One region of the Sorangium sp. So ce281 genome, then DNA from elsewhere that is predicted to be linked to it. Evidence: riboswitches for the same ligand, from Rfam matches in the RefSeq annotation. Region 1 holds a riboswitch; the other holds the start of a gene.
What was found. A riboswitch is a leader RNA that binds a small molecule or an ion and turns the genes downstream of it on or off. The one in region 1 is predicted to bind cobalamin.
Positions count from the first base shown of each region.

Region 2: linked by a shared signal. The riboswitch ahead of WMF27_RS04855 (TonB-dependent receptor) and the one ahead of WMF27_RS19415 (TonB-dependent receptor domain-containing protein) in region 1 are both predicted to bind cobalamin.

Region 1 covers NZ_CP150322.1:5,116,792-5,124,511, reverse strand. The annotation lists gene WMF27_RS19425 ((2,3-dihydroxybenzoyl)adenylate synthase) at 1-1,088, opposite strand, end outside; gene dhbC (isochorismate synthase DhbC) at 1,085-2,353, opposite strand; cobalamin riboswitch at 2,596-2,822, shown strand; gene WMF27_RS19415 (TonB-dependent receptor domain-containing protein) at 2,980-5,058, shown strand; gene WMF27_RS19410 (hypothetical protein) at 5,052-6,281, shown strand; gene WMF27_RS19405 (NAD-dependent protein deacetylase) at 6,398-7,264, shown strand; gene WMF27_RS19400 (prolyl hydroxylase family protein) at 7,307-7,720, opposite strand, start outside.
Region 2 covers NZ_CP150322.1:1,303,544-1,311,263, reverse strand. The annotation lists gene WMF27_RS04860 (hybrid sensor histidine kinase/response regulator) at 1-890, opposite strand, end outside; gene WMF27_RS04855 (TonB-dependent receptor) at 1,380-3,512, opposite strand; cobalamin riboswitch at 3,835-4,042, opposite strand; gene typA (translational GTPase TypA) at 4,134-6,020, shown strand; gene WMF27_RS04845 (hypothetical protein) at 6,088-6,576, shown strand; gene WMF27_RS04840 (LysR family transcriptional regulator) at 6,564-7,502, opposite strand; gene WMF27_RS04835 (haloacid dehalogenase type II) at 7,695-7,720, shown strand, end outside.

The DNA.
Region 1 (7,720 bases):
TCGGGGTCGTCGAGGCGGGTGTAGTTGACGAGCCCCTCCGCCATCCCGAACACCTGCTGCACCTTGCAGCCCAGGGTCGGCCCCACGCGGCGCGCGACCTCCGCGGGGAGCCTGGCGCCGCCCACCTGGAGCACCTTCAAGCTCGACAGGTCGTGCCGCGCCGCCCGGGCCGACTCCAGCCAGACCGAGGCCAGCGGCGGCACGAGCGCCGTCATCGTGACCCGCTCCCGCTCGATCCACGGGAACGCCTCGTCCGGGCTGGGCCGGCGGCAGAGCACCACCCGGCCGCCGGCGTGGAGCACGCCCAGGCTCCCGGGCGAGCTGAGCGTGAAGTTGTGCGCGACGGGGAGGACCGCGAGGTAGACGCTGCCCTCGTCGAGCCCGCAGATCTCCGCGCTGGCCCGCACGCTGTAGAGGTAGTCGTCGTGCGTCCGCGGGATGAGCTTCGGTACGCCGGTGCTCCCGCCCGACAGCTGGAAGAAGGCGACGTCCCCCGCGGCGGGCTCCGGGAGCTCGACGGGCTCCCGGTCCAGGCCGGAGAGCGCCGTGTGCTCGCCCGGCTCGCCGGCCACGAGCACGTGCCGCAAGGTCCCGACGTCGCGCCGGATCTGGCTCGCCAGCGCGCGGTAATCGAACCCGCCGTCCCGGTCGGCGATGACGTACGCGGCCGCCTCGGTGTGCTCGCAGAAAACCGCGATCTCGGCGCGGCGGTGCGCGGGCAGGGCCAGCACGGGGAGCGCCCCGAGCCGGAACAGCGCGAAGCACACCTCGAAGAACTCCGCGATGTTCGGGAGCTGGACGACGACGCGATCCCCCGGCCGGAGCCCGAGGTGCAGGAGGCCCGCGGCGAGGCGATCGGCGCGCCGATCGAGCTCACCGTAGCTCAGCCGGCGATCGCCGCTGACGAGCGCGATCCGATCCGGGTGCCGCGCGGCCCGCTCGCGGAGCAGGCGCCCGAAGGTCTCGCCGCGCCAGTAGCCGGCGCGCCGGTAGAGATCGGCCAGCTCGGCCGGCCACGGAGTCCAGCCGTCGAGCGCCTGCGGTCGCGCCTGCGCGGGCGCCTGCCGGCGCTCCTCCGGAGCGCTCACGCCCGCTCCGGCGCCTGGTCGAGGCCGAGCGCGTTCAGCATGGTCCCGAGCTTGGCGGTGGTCTCGGCGAGCTCGTGCTCGCCGCTCGATCCGAGGACGATCCCGGCCCCGGCATAGAGGCGGAGCGCCCGGCCGGCGACGTCGGCGCAGCGGATGACGACCGCCCACTCGCCGTCGCCGCTGGCGTCGGACCAGCCCACGAGCCCCGTGAAGAACCCGCGATCGAACCGCTCGATCGCCTCGATGGCGTCGCGGGCGCGCTCCGTGGGGTAGCCGCACACCGCGGGCGTCGGGTGCAGCGCGGTGGCCAGCTTCATCGAGGAGATCGAGAGATCGCGCAGCTCCCCGGTGAGCCGGCTCGACAGGTGCCACAGCGTCGGGGTCTGCGTGAGCGACGGCTCGTCGGGGACGCTCAGGCGCCGGCAGAACGGCCGGAGCGCGGCGGCGACGGCGTCGACGACGATCGCGTGCTCGTGCCGGTCCTTCTCGGACGCGAGCAGCGCGATCGCCCGCCGGCGGTCCTCGTCGGGGTCCGGGCTGCGGACCGCGGAGCCGGCGAGCGGATTGGCGATCACCCGGAGCCCGGAGCGGGACAGGAGCAGCTCCGGGCTCGCGCCGAGGAGCGTCCGCGCGCGCGAGGTCGGGACGCCGCGCTCGGAGCTGGACAGCCCCGCGGTCGGATCCGAGAGGTTGGCCGCGAAGGTGTAGCCGCTCCGGTTCTGCTGCGAGAGGCGCTGGAGGACGAGGCGGAGATCGACCGGCTCTCGCAGGACCATCTCCAGCATCCTGGACAGGACCACCTTGCTCAGCGCCCCGGACCGCATCAGGCCCACCGCCGTCTCGACGCCGCGCACGTAGTCGCGGGGCTCGGGGATCTGGCGCAGCTCCTGGATGGTGATCGGCAGCTGCGACCGCGGCGACTCCGACGTGGGGTTGAGCGGGCCCGCGCTCTGGATCGCCCTCGGCACGATGAGGTGCGCCGGCGACGTGCTGTTGAACGGCACCGCGCCGACCACCACGGGGAAGCTCTGGCCGGCGCCGGCCCTCGACGCCGCCGCGAGCACCCTCGTGACGCGGTCCGCGAGGCGGTCGCCCTGATCCGCGCCGTTCGGCTCGAGGATCATGTCGTGTACGCCCTGCGCGAGGAGGGTGCGTGTCGGCGACGCGAAGAAGAACGCCGACTCAGGGGTGTATTGCTTCAACAGCTGCCCTGCGTTGACCGCGGGCAGCGCGACAGAGGCCGGTATCGAGATGGAACTCGTCACATTCAGCTCCGATGGGCGTCGAGAGCCACGTGGGCTCAGGTCATCGGGCGCTGGACGTCAGGTCTCGGGCCGCTCGTTTCCGATAACTGATAAAGAAAATCAGTTTCAAGTGACTCATGACACGTGCGTGCAAGACTGTCAAGGGACTCCCGGTTCTGTCTCGGGTGTGCGTCGCCGGTGGGCCCGTGGGCGGGGCGCTCTGGACCTTCGCTTCTGCGTTGACATCCTGCGTGACGGGTGCGACGAGTCGCCCCGCCATCGGTGCTCGTCCGGCCATCGCCTGGCGAGCTGAAAAGGGAACCCGGTGAGAATCCGGGACTGCCCCCGCAGCGGTGAACGGGAACGACCATCACCAAGAAGCACTGGGCATGCACCCGAGCAGCCTGGGAAGCGGTGATGTGTAGGAGAGCGACCGGCGACGGCCGCAGCGCCCGTGAGTCCGAAGACCTGCCGAGGTGCGCGCGCCGGTTCGCTGGCGCGCGCTGACCTGAGCCTTCGAGGGGAAGGCGCCCAGGCTCTCGACCACCTCGCTCGCGCGCGGTGCCGTGGCCCGTCACGCAGCCCCTCGCTTCGGCTCTCGGCTCACCCGGAGCAGCGCTGGGTCGACGCGGGCAGGCGGCGCGTGAATGGTTGATTCTTCTGATCGTCGGTCGCGTCGGCGCCGGAGCGCCGGCGCGGCGTGCTGGCTCGCGCTCGCCGCCTGCGGCGCCGTGGCGGCCCTGCCGGCCGCCCGCGCCGACGAGCCGCGCAGGCCGGAGGCCGAGCAGGAGGGCGGTCGCGCCGCCGCCCCGCCGGGGACGGCCCCGCTGGAGGTGCGCGTCGAGGGGGATCGCATGCGCGCGCCTGCGCCGCCCAAGGACAGGTCCGTCGCGGGGTCGGTGCTGGGCCGCGAGCGCCTCACCGGCGCGGGGCTCGGGGCGGCGGACGTGCTCCGCACGCAGCCGGGCGTCCTCATCGTCGAGTCGGGCGGCTTCGGCGGGCCGGCGACCGCGGCCCTCCGGGGAGCGACAGCAACGCAGACGCCGGTGTACCTCGCCGGCGTCCGCCTGAACGACGACGTCGTGGGCACGGCGGATCTCTCCCTCGTGCCCCTCTGGCTCATCGAGCGCGTCGAGATCTACCGTGGCCACGCGCCCATCGAGGCGGACCGCCTCGGCCCCGGCGGCGCGATCTTCTTCGAGCCGCGGCGGCCTTCCCGGACGACCGCCGGCGTCGGCGTCATGGCGGGCTCGCTCGGCGCGCGGCGCGGGTGGGCGTTTGCCGGCGCCAGCGCGGGCCCGGTGAGCTCGATCGTCGGGGTGAGCGCCGAGGCCGCGGAGAACCGCTACGCCTTCGTCGACGATCGCGGGACGCTCTTCGACGAGAGCGACGACACCGTGGAGCGCCGGCAGAACGCCGACGTGCGCACGATCGACGCCTGGGCGCTCGCGCGCGTCGAGCTCGGGGGCGGCGCGATCGTCGACGTGATCGCGAACGGCACCGATCGCGAGCAGGGCGTGCCGAGGCTCGCGCTCCTGCCGTCCCGGGAGGCGCGGGGGGAGTCGCGGCGCGCGCTGACGTCCGTCGCGGCGCGGGTGCCGTTCGGCGGAGAGGCGCAGCACACGCTCGAGGCGCGCACCTCGTTCATCGAGGCGCGGTCGGAGGTCCACGACCCGCTCTTCGAGCTCGCCCTGCTCACGCCGGAGCTCCGGCTCGCCGGCCGCCGCCTGGAGCAGACGCTCGGGGCGACGCTCTCCTTCGCCGACCGGCTCCGGGTGCGGCCCGTGCTCTCGGTCGCGCGCGAGGGCATCTCGCGCGCGCCGGACGACGTCCCGCTCGCGCGGGCGCGGCGCTCGTTCGCGCGCGGCGCCGTCAGCGCGGAGGCGCGCCTCGGCGAGGGGCTCGCGCTGCACGCCCTCGCGAGCGGGGAGTGCCACGCCACCGGCGCGGACCGGGAGCGCCCTTGCGACGTGCTCGTCCCGACCGGGCGGGTCGGCGTGGAGGTGGGGAGCGACCGGCTCCGGCTCCTCGCGACCGTGGGCCGCTACGTCCGCGTCCCGACGCTCGGCGAGGTGTACGGCGTCTCCGGCGTCGTCCACGGCAACGCGGCGCTCGAGCCGGAGTCGGGCGCCACGATCGAGGCCGGGATCCGGGCGCAGACGGGGCGCGGCGCCGTGCTGCGCGGCGCCTTCGTCGACGTGTTCGCGTTCGGGAGCGCGGTCTCCGGGCTCGTCGCGTACGAGAAGTCCGGCCAGGGCTACGTGAACCCGTACAACGTCGGCCGCGCCCGCGTCGTGGGCGCGGAGCTCCTGGCCGGGGTCGAGGTGACCCGGTTCCTCCGCGCCGAGATCGCGGCGACGCTGCTCGATCCGCGGGACACGACGCCGGGGCGGACGACCAGGAACGACCTCCTCCCGTTCCGCTCGCGCCTCGTCGTCGCGCCGCGCCTGCACGCCGAGTGGAAGCGCCCGGGCGGCGCCGTGTTCTCGGGCGCGTCGGGCGAGCTCCGGGCCGTGTACCAGTCGAGCCGGTACGCCGATCCCGCCGGGCTCGGCGTGATCGCGGAGCAAGCGACCCTCGACCTCGACGCGGAGGCGAGGTGGCTCGACGGGCACCTCACGGCGAGAGGTCGCGTCGCGGACCTCCTGGACGCGCGGCGTACGGATGTCGTCGGGTTTCCGCTCCCGGGACGGAGCGTGTTTTTCACACTGGAGTCAACATGGTGAAGATCAGTCTGTTTGCGATCGCGATCTCGGTTCCGCTCCTCGGGTGCAACGTGGATTCGCCGCCGCCGTCGACGGGCGGCGTCCACGGCGGCGGCGACGGCGACGCGTGCGAGCGCGGCGTCGTCATCGTGACGAGCGACTACCAGTCGACGAACATCGCTGTGTCGGCGCTCGACGGGACCACCCTGTCGCCCTCCTTCGTGTCGAGCGGCGCGGCGAAGCCGGGGCTCAGCCTCGCGCTGTCCGGCGACGTCGACGTCCCGACGGCGGCGCCGCCGTCCGGCCGCGTGGTCCTGCTCGATCGGTTCGGCACGAACGTGATCACCTGGATGGATCTCGAGACCGCCGAGGCCCTGGCGCAGCTCCCGGTCGGGCAGGGGTTCGAGTCGAACCCTCAGGACTACATCGAGGTGGGCGCGGACCGCGCGCTCGTGTCGCGCTACGGGAGCAACCCGAGCCCGGGCGTGGAGCCGTTCGACGAGGGCGGCGATCTCCTGATCCTCGACACGAAGGAGTACTCCGTCGCGGGGCGCATCGCCCTGCCGGAGGAAGAAGGGCTCCTGCCGCGCCCGTCGGGGATGGCGCGCCTCGGCGACGAGGTGGTCGTGGCCCTCGGCCGGCTCGCCGCGGACCTCTCGACCACGGGTGAAGGGCGCTTCGTCGGCGTCTCGCCGGAGCAGGGCGCCGTCACATGGACGGTCGACGTGCAGGGGCTCTACGGCTGCGGGCGTCTCGCCGTGTCGCCCTCGGGAGAGCGGCTGGCGGTCGCCTGCTCGAGCCGCTTCGACGCCGAGACGATGGAGTACGATCCGGCGACGAGCGACATCGTGATCTACGACGCTCGCACCTCGCCCCCGGAGGAGATCGAGCGGCTCGGCGTGGCGAAGGCGCTCGGCGCCGCGGTCCAGCCGACGCTCACGTTCGCCTCCGAGGACGTCCTCCTCGGGACGGCCTACGCGGGCAGCGCGTCCGCCGGGGACCGCGCCTTCTCCGTGAGCATCGCCACGGGCGAGGTCACGACGCTCGCCCAGGCGACCCAGTCCTACGCCTTCGGCGGCGTCCACTGCTCGCCCGGCTGCGGCGACGTCTGCCTGCTGAGCGACGCGGAGAGGAGCAAGCTCCGGCGCTGGAAGGTGGCGGCGAACGGCGCGCTCGAGCCGCTGGAGGACGCGACCGTCGACACCGAGATCGGGCTCCCGCCGCGAGGGATCGGCGGGCTCTGATCGGCCCCGCGGGCGGTGCGGTGGGCCGGTCGAGCGAGATGTCGTGGTGAGCTCGTTTGCATGAACGCGCGGCCGACGCTGGCGGTGCGCGCCGTCGCGGGCCACAACCCGGGCCTATGCCGCTCAGCGAAGCGCGTCCGGCCGATCCGCTCGACGACCTCGTCGCGCTCCTGCGCGGCAAGCGGATCGTGGCGCTGACGGGCGCGGGGTGCAGCACCGAGTCCGGCATCCCCGATTATCGAGGCCCCGAGACGCGGCGCCGCGCGCGGAACCCGATCCAGGGGCGGGAGTTCTCCTGCTCGGCCGAGATCCGGCAGCGCTACTGGGCGCGCGCCGTGATCGGCTGGGAGCGGTTCTCCAGGGCCGAGCCCAACCCCGCCCACCGCGCCCTCGCGCGGATCGAGCAGGCGGGGCAGCTCGAGGGCCTCATCACGCAGAACGTCGACGGCCTCCACCAGGCCGCGGGCAGCCGCCGCGTCATCGAGCTGCACGGGACGCTCGCCGAGGTCGCCTGCCTCGCGTGCGGCGCGATGGAGCGGCGCGCCGCCCTCCAGGAGCGGCTCCTCGCGCAGAACCCCGGCTGGCTGCGCCTCGCGGCCGACCTCGCCCCCGACGGCGACGCCGACCTGCCCGCCGAGCGCGTGGCGGGCTTCCGTGCGCCGCCGTGCCTCCGCTGCGATGGGCCGCTCAAGCCGCGCGTCGTCTTCTTCGGCGAGAACGTGGCCCGGCCGATCGTCGATGCGGCGTTCGCGCTGGTGGACGCCGCGGACGCGCTGCTCGTCGTCGGCTCGTCGCTGGCGGTCTTCTCGGGCTACCGCTTCGTGCTGCGCGCCGCGCAGCGAGGCACCCCGATCGCCATGATCAACCTCGGCTCCGCGCGCGGCGAGGAGCTCGGCGCGCTGAAGATCGAGGCCCGCGCCGGCGAGGTGCTGCCGCGCCTCGCCGAGGCGCTCGGCGCCGGCGCGACCGCGGCGCCCCGCTGAGGCGTCGAGGCGCCGAGCGCCGGCGCGCGCGCGGCGCCGGCGTCACCCGCGCCGGTACATCACGTCGCTGCGGAGGACGTACTTGCTCCCCCGTGTCACGGCGGCGCCGCGGTGGAGCCGGCGGTGCTCGAACAGGAGCGCCATCCCGCGCCGCGGGGCGATGCTCCGGCCGCCCCAGAAATCGGTCGTGCCGCCCTCGAAGTCGTCGTTCAGGTAGATCATCGCGGTGAACAGGCTCCGCTCGCCGTCGGATCGCACGAACGACCCGTCGCCGTGCCAGTTGAAATATTCGCCCTTGGTATACCGATAGTAGCGGAAGCGCTCGTTCAGCCCGACGGCGCGGTGGAGGCCGAAGCTCGGCGGCATCCACCGCGCGAGCCGCTCCCAGAGGCTCGCGGCGAGGTCCGGATCGTCGAGGATGACGCGGCCGTTGTTGCGCACCTCGAGGTTGATGAC
Region 2 (7,720 bases), 3.8 Mb from region 1:
TTGCCTTCGAGCTTGAGGACGCTGGTCGCGTTGGCGATCGGCGCCAGCGGATTGCGCAGCTCGTGCGCCAGCATCGCCACGAATTCCTCCATCTGGCGCGCGTTGGACTCCATCTGCTCCAGGCGCTTGCGCTCGCTCAGGTCGCGCGTGATCTTGGAGAAGCCGCGCAGCTCGCCGCTCGGGCCGTGGATGGCCGTGACGAGGACGCTTGCCCAGAACGACGACCCGTCCTTGCGCACGCGCCAGCCTTCGTCCTCGAAGCTGCCTTCGCGCCGCGCGGCGGCGAGCACCGCCTCTGGCCGGCCGCGCTCGATCGCCTCGGCCGGATAGAAGCGCGAGAAGTGCGTCCCGATCACCTCCTGCGCGGAGTATCCCTTGATCCGCTCCGCGCCGGCGTTCCACATGGTCACCCTGCCCTCGGGGTCGAGCATGAAGATGGCGTAATCCTTCACGCCTTCGAGCAGCGTGCGGAAGCGCTCCTCGCTCTGCCGCAGCGACTCTTCCTGGCGCTTGCGCTCGGTCAGATCGCGCGTGATCTTGCAGAAGCCGCGCAGCTCGCCGTCGGGGCCGTGGAGGGCCGTGATGATGACGTTCGCCCAGAACATCGAGCCGTCCTTGCGCACGCGCCAGCCTTCGTCCTCGAAGCGGCCCACGCGCCGCGCTTCGGCGAGCTCTGTCTGTGGCCACTTCCGCTCGATCGCCTCGGCCGGATAGAAGCGCGAGAAGTGCGAGCCGATCACCTCTTGCGCGGAGTATCCTTTGATCTGCTCGGCGCCGGCGTTCCACGTGATCACGCGCCCCTCGGTGTCCAGCATGAAGATGGCGTAGTCCTTCACCCCTTCGACCAGCAGGCGGAATTGCAGATCGGCGCCGAGCCCCGTCGGATCCATGCGACACAGCCTACTGCATGGTCACACGTTTGCCACGCGGCGAGGCTCTCCGTTCCCGTCCTGCTCTCCGCGTCTGCGAGCCGTCATCGTGGCGGCCGGCAGCGGCGAGCGACGAGCACAGCAATGGCCACATGAGCCGGCGTCGAGAGCGCCCGCCGGCGGCCGCGCAGGGCCACCGCTGCCCGCTGGAAGGGTTCGATAGTACCAGGGCGGGCTCATCGATTGTGGCGCCATCGAACGTGGCCCAGTGCGATCCACCCAACCTCGACGGCACCGGGGTTGTCTTGCCCATCAGCGCCGAGGGCGCGCGCCGCACGGCGCCCCAGCTCCTCGGCCAGCCGCGGCGTGGAGGGGCCATAACGGCGCCGTGGATGGGTCGAGAGCAGGTTATCGCGCATCCCTGCGAACCCCCCGGCATGCGTGGAGTGGAACCCGCGGCCGGAACGGCGCGAACCGTCGGAGTGGACATCGCTCCAGGCGGCGCGGCGCCTACTCCCAGTACAGCGTCGCCCGCCCGATCGCGGTGAACGGCCACCCCGGCGAGTAGTGGATCCCGGTGACCGGGGCCGGCTCGTACGGCAGCCGCGACTCGCTCGCGAACTGGACCTCGCGCCACGTCGTGTCGAAGAGGTTCTGGATGTCCACGGCCACCTCGACGTTCTTCCACCGCAGCCCGGCGTTGGCGTCGACGACCGTGAACCCCTCGGCGGTGAGCGACTCGTCCTCGGTCGCGGGCCGCGCGCCGATCGCCTTGACCCGCAGCGCCGCGAACGGCGTGAACGCGCCGAGCGTCGGGCGGACGCCGACGCCCGCGGTCAGCGTCCGGGTCGGCGCGAGGGCGACAGCGCTCGCGTTGCCGGCGTTCTCGCGGAAGCGCGCGCGGGTGAAGGTCGCGTCCACGTCCGCGAAGAGCCAGCTCCGGAGCCGGTAGCGCCCGCCGATCTCGATCCCGTAGCGCCGCGTCTGCCCCGACGCCTCGGTCGCGCCCGCGTCGCCGCTCCAGACCAGCTCCGAGTCCAGGTCGAGCAGGAACGCGGCCCCGCTCAGCGACAGCCCGCGCAAGGGCGCGACCCGCAGGCCGACCTCGTAGCCCGTCGCGGGCGTGATCAGCGTCGCCGCCCCCTCCCCCAGCACCGCGCCCTGCGCGTCGTTCGAGTGGAAGCCCCGCCCGAAGTGGGCGAACAGATCGACCCCCTCGACGGGCGACACGATCGCCGTGAGCTTCGGGAGCAGCTGCATCTGTCCCCGGGCGCCGCTCGACCTGTTCCCCGCCGTCTCGAGGTCCTCGCCCGGGTCGTCCACGTTGACGTCGATCCACTGCGCGCGCGCCCCGAGCACGACGCGGAGCCAGCGCCGGAGCCGGGCGTCGTGCTCGACGTAGACGCCGATCTGGCTCTCGTCGACGTGGGTCCTGCTCTTCTCCTCGATCCGCTCGCGCGCCTCGTCGTGGTGGAGGGACTTGTCGATCGCGTCCGCGCGGATCTGCGCGCCCAGCGAGGTCGTGAACCTCGCCCCGCCGATCTCGTATTGCCTGCGGAACCGGAGATCGGCGCCCCCGACGGCGCGGTCGTCGTTCTGCTCGATCTGGTCGCCCCGGACGGGGTCCTCGCTGAAGAAGGTGAAGTTCGAGTACAGCGTGAAGCGGTACCGGACGAGGTAGGCCAGCGCGCTCAGATCGGCGTCCCGCCACGCGGTCGAGGTTGCAACGGACGCCATGTGCCGCTCGGTCGCCCCGCCCTCGGTCGGATCCACGGCGCCGAAATGGTCGATGCACGGCTGTCCGAACGCCGACGGCGGCGGGTTCAGGCCGCCCTGCTCGCCCTCGCCGCACACCGCGCGCGCGGGGATCTGGCCGGAGCCGTGCCAGGTCGATCCGTACGACATCCAGGTCATCTGGACCTTCCCGGTGTTGCCCAGATCGTGCGTGGCCCGCAGGTACACGTTGAAGCGCTCGAGCCGCTCCGGGCTCAGGAACGGCCCGTCGTTCCGGTAGATCTCCGCCGCAGCCACCGCGCGCCACGCGTCGCCGAGATCCGGCGAGGCGATGACGAGGCCGCGCTGGATACCGTACTGCCCCAGGCTGACCTGCGCGTGGCTCTCCTCGAGCTTCTCGGCGAAGCGCAGGTTGACGGCGCCCGCCGTACCGAAGTCGCCGATGCTCGCGTAATAAGGCCCCTTGTACCCGTCGAGCCCTGTCACGAGCTCCGGGATCATGAAGTAGAGATCGGTGAAGCCGTGCCCGTGGCCGTGGCTGACCATGTTGACGGGCACGCCGTCGACGAAGAAGGCGACGTCGGTCCCGTGGTCCGCGTCGAATCCGCGGAGGAAGTACTGGTTCGCCTTGCCGCCGCCCGCGTGCTGCACGGCGAAGAGCCCGGGGACCGACTCGAGAAGGTCGCCCGGCCGGAGCCTCGGCCTGAGCTCGAGCTCCCGGTGTCCGACGGAGACGCGCGACGCGGCCTCGCTGCCCGGCTTCTCCGCCTGGATCGTGACCTCGATCGCGGCGTCGCCCGCGGGCGCGCCCGCGCCGGTGGGCTCTGCAGCGGCGGCCTCCGGCGGGGCAGCGGGCGCCTCGGGGGTGTCGCCCTCGGCGCGCGCGGGCCGCGCGGCGGCCAGCACCATGGATAAAGCGGCGAGCAGATGAAGATGAAGCAGATGAGATGGATGGCGGTGCCCGTGGCTCGTCGTGACCGTCTCGCGCAGCATTCGTGTCCTCCTTCGCTGCAATCGCGCGGAGCGGCGCCGTGCCGCTCGCGTCGAGCTCCGCGAGGACGAAATGGCTGGCCATCGCACGGTGCGCTGGACCGACCTCTCGCCCCCACGGGCGACCGGAAGGCGACGCGGGGGGCGGTTCGGTATCCGGGACGTGGCAGAGGCAGAGCTGCACCGGCTCGGACCTCACCGCCTCCCTCGAGGCTCCCAGGTCGAACCGGCGCCGGATGTCTCCCGCCGCCGGGCGCTGGCAGGTCTTCGGGCTCGCGAGCGCTCCGGTCAGACCGGCTCCCTACTGTCCACCGCTTCCCAGCCCTCGACGGGCCAGTGCTTGGGGTGGAGGTCGTTCTCGCTTACCGCTGCGGGGCAGCCCCGGAGTTTCACCGGGTTCCCTCTTCGGCCCAGGCGAACGCCCGGGCACCAGCGCGGCGCGCACCCTATGGCCGTGCGCCTTCGGCTGTCAATCGCTACCGCTCCCCTCGCCCGCCCGCGCGGATGCCGCGCAGGCCGAACGTTCGGGCTCTAGCGAGGATGGGCTCGCTCCTCCGTGGGTCGCGTGCTACACGGCCGCGGCCGTATATGCCCCGTAACGATCTCCGCAATATCGCCATCGTCGCCCACGTCGACCACGGGAAGACGACCCTCGTCGATCACATGCTCCGCCAGTCGGGCGCCTTCCGAGAGAACGAGGTCGTGGCCGAGCGTGTCATGGACTCGAACGACCTCGAGCGGGAGCGCGGCATCACCATCCTCGCGAAGAACACGAGCATCCGGTACCGCGGGGTCAAGATCAACATCGTCGACACGCCCGGCCACTCCGACTTCGGCGGCGAGGTCGAGCGCACGCTCATGATGGCCGACGGGGCGCTCCTCCTCGTCGACGCCGCCGAGGGCCCGCTGCCGCAGACGCGCTTCGTGCTCTCGAAGTGCCTCCAGCGCGGCTTCCCGGTCATCGTGGTCATCAACAAGATCGACCGGAGCGACGCGCGCGCCCACGAGGTGCTCTCCGAGGTGTTCGACCTCTTCTGCGACCTCGAGGCCGGCGACGCGCAGATGGACTTCGCGACGCTCTACGCGATCGGGAAGTTGGGCCAGGCGAAGCGCGAGCTCGAGCACGAGGCGAAGGACCTCGAGCCGCTCTTCGAGACCATCCTCGAGCGGGTCCCCGGCCCCTCCGGCGACCCCGACGGCCCGCTCCAGGTCATCGTCTGCAACACGACCCACGACGACTACGTGGGCCGGCTCGCGGTCGGCCGGGTGGTCCGCGGCACCGCCCGTTCGGGCGCCGACGTCGCGCTCCTCGGCGAGGGCGGGCAGTCGCGCGGCTACGTGAAGATGCTCTACGCGTACGAGGGGCTGAAGCGGGTCGCGGTCGAGAGCGCCGTCGCGGGCGAGGTCATCGCCATCGCGGGGCTCGAGTCGGCCACGATCGGCGACACGATCACGGATCCGGCGCACCCCGAGGCGCTGCCGCGCATCGTGGTCGAGGAGCCGACGATCAAGATGAAGGTCGGCGTCAACACGTCGACCTTCGCCGGCAAGTGCAAGCAGTCGAAGTACCTGACGAGCCGTCACCTGAAGGAGCGGCTCGAGCGCGAGGCGATGAAGAACCTCGCGATCCGCGTGGAGCCGACGGACGTGCCCGACACGTTCGTGGTGCTCGGCCGCGGCGAGCTCCAGCTGGCGATCCTCGTCGAGACGATGCGGCGCGAGGGGTACGAGATGCAGCTCTCGAACCCCGAGGTGGTGACGCGCGAGATCGACGGCGAGGTGATGGAGCCGCTCGAGCTCGTGGTCGTGGACGTGCCGGACACCTACGTCGGCATCGTGACCGAGCGCCTCAGCTCCCGGCGCGGCCGGATGGTGAAGATGACGAACCCCGGCTTCGGCCGCGCCCGCCTCGAGTTCCGGGTGCCGTCGCGCGGGCTCATCGGCTTCCGCGGCGAGTTCCTGACCGCGACGCGCGGGACGGGCCTGCTCAACACGATGTTCGACGGCTGGGCGCCCTGGGGCGGCCCGATGATGCGCCGCCCGACCGGCGCCATCGTCGCCGATCGCGCCGGCGTGTCGACCCCGTACGCGCTGCACCACCTGCAGCCGCGCGGCATGTTCTTCATCGTCCCCGGCGTCGAGGTCTACGAGGGGATGATCATCGGCGAGCACAACCGGCCGAACGACACCGACGTCAACGTCATCAAGGAGAAGAAGCTGTCGAACGTGCGCAACCACGGCAAGGACGAGAACGTCCTCCTGGCCAGCCCGCGGCTGCTCACGATCGAGACGGCGATGGAGTGGATCGACGGCGACGAGCTCGTCGAGGTCACGCCCGACGCGGTGCGCGTCCGCAAGAAGGTGCTCGCGTGCAACCGCCGGGAGCGCCGCGAGGACGCGATCGAGCAATCGCAGGCGGTGGAGTGAGCGGCGGGGGCGTGCGGAGCATCCGACGCGCGCCCCTGCCGTGCCTGCCGCGCGATAAGATGCCCTGATGAGAACGCCGCTGCTCTTCGCTTTCCTGGCTTCGCTCGCCGCGCTCTCGGGGGCGGGCGCCTGCGGTGGGGCGGTCGTCGTCGACGGGCTCCCCGGGAGCTCCGACGGCGCCGGGGGCGCGGGCGAGGGCTCGCAGTCGGCGAGCTCCGGCGGGCCCTCCATCGAGGAGCAGATGGCCTCGTGCGATTTCTTCTGCTCGCTCTTCGACGGCGTCACGTGCCCGGAGCTCCGGTGCAGCGAGCGCTGCGCCGACCTGCTCTCCGAGCAGCGCCCCTGCAACGCGCTGACCGCTCCTTTCTTCGATTGCATGGGCGAGACCGTCATCTCCGCGGACCGGATCCCCTGCACGTTCCTCGCGCCGTCGATCGCGTCGCTCTTCGATTGCCTGAGCGGGCGCGATCCGACGTGCACGACCGATTTCCTGCCCCAGACGTGCGACGCGCCGTTCGAGAAGCTCAGGGCGTGCCAGCGCGATCAGGGCCGGTAGCGGGGGCGCTCGTCGCCTGACGCGCGCGGCCGCGCGCCGGGGTCGAGGGCGCTCCGGAGCGGCCCGAGGGCGTCGGCGACGAACGTGACGAGCGCCTTCACGCGCGGCACCCCGCGCGTATCGCGGTGCACCCCGAGCCACAGCTTGCGCCCTGGCGGCGGCGAGGGCGGCGAGAGCAGGTGGAGGCCGGCGGTCACGTCGCCCAGGTAGCGGGGCAGGCAGACGAGCCCGACGCCGGCGACCCCCATCGTCGCCTGGGGCTCGCGGCCGTTGGTGCGCGCGGCGACGCGGGCCTTCGCGGCGACGGCGCGCACCCACGACAGGTCGGCGATCGCCGGAGGATCGTCGTTCATGGTGACGAGGGTGTGGCCCTCGCACTGCCGGCCCCAGTCCGGCGGGCCGCGCTCGGCGAGGTAGGCCTCCGAGGCATACAGCCCGAACCCGATCCGCGCGACCTCGCGCTGGAAGACCTCGTGGTGCTCGAACGCGGCGGGGCGAAGGGCGATGTCCGCTTCCCGCCGCGGCAGGCTCAGCCAGCGCGCGTCCGCGATGAGATCGACGGAGATGGCGGGGTGGCGCGCGAGGAACGGGACGAGCAGCGGCCCGAGGACGCGCGTGGCCAGCCACTCGGACGCGGTGATACGGAGGTGGCCTCTCAGGCCTGCGTCGCGTCCGGCGGCGGCGCGCTCGGCGGCGAGCGCGTCCTGCTCCATGCGCTCGGCGTGGCCGAGCACGCTCTCGCCCGCGGCCGAGAGCGCGAACCCCGACGGCGAGCGCTGGAAGAGCCTCGCCCCGAGGCGCCGCTCGAACGCCGCGACGCGCCGCCCCACGGTCGGCTGGGTGACCTTCAGCGCGCGCGCGGCGGCGGAGAGGTTGCCGTGCCGCGCGACGGCGAGGAAGTAGCGCAGATCGTCCCAGTCGAGCATGGCTCCGGGGCGCGGGGCGCTGCTGCCGGAGAGCGCTCCGCGCCATGCAAAGGTGCATGCCGAGTCTACGTCGATGGTGGATCCCCGGGCAACGGCGGACCGCGCATGCTCTCCCGCGTGCGTTCCCGCACCCGCGCACTCGCGCTCTCGCAGGTCGCGTGGTTCACGTCGGATGATCCGATGGAGGCTGGCATGTTGACGAATCGTCGTGAGTTTCT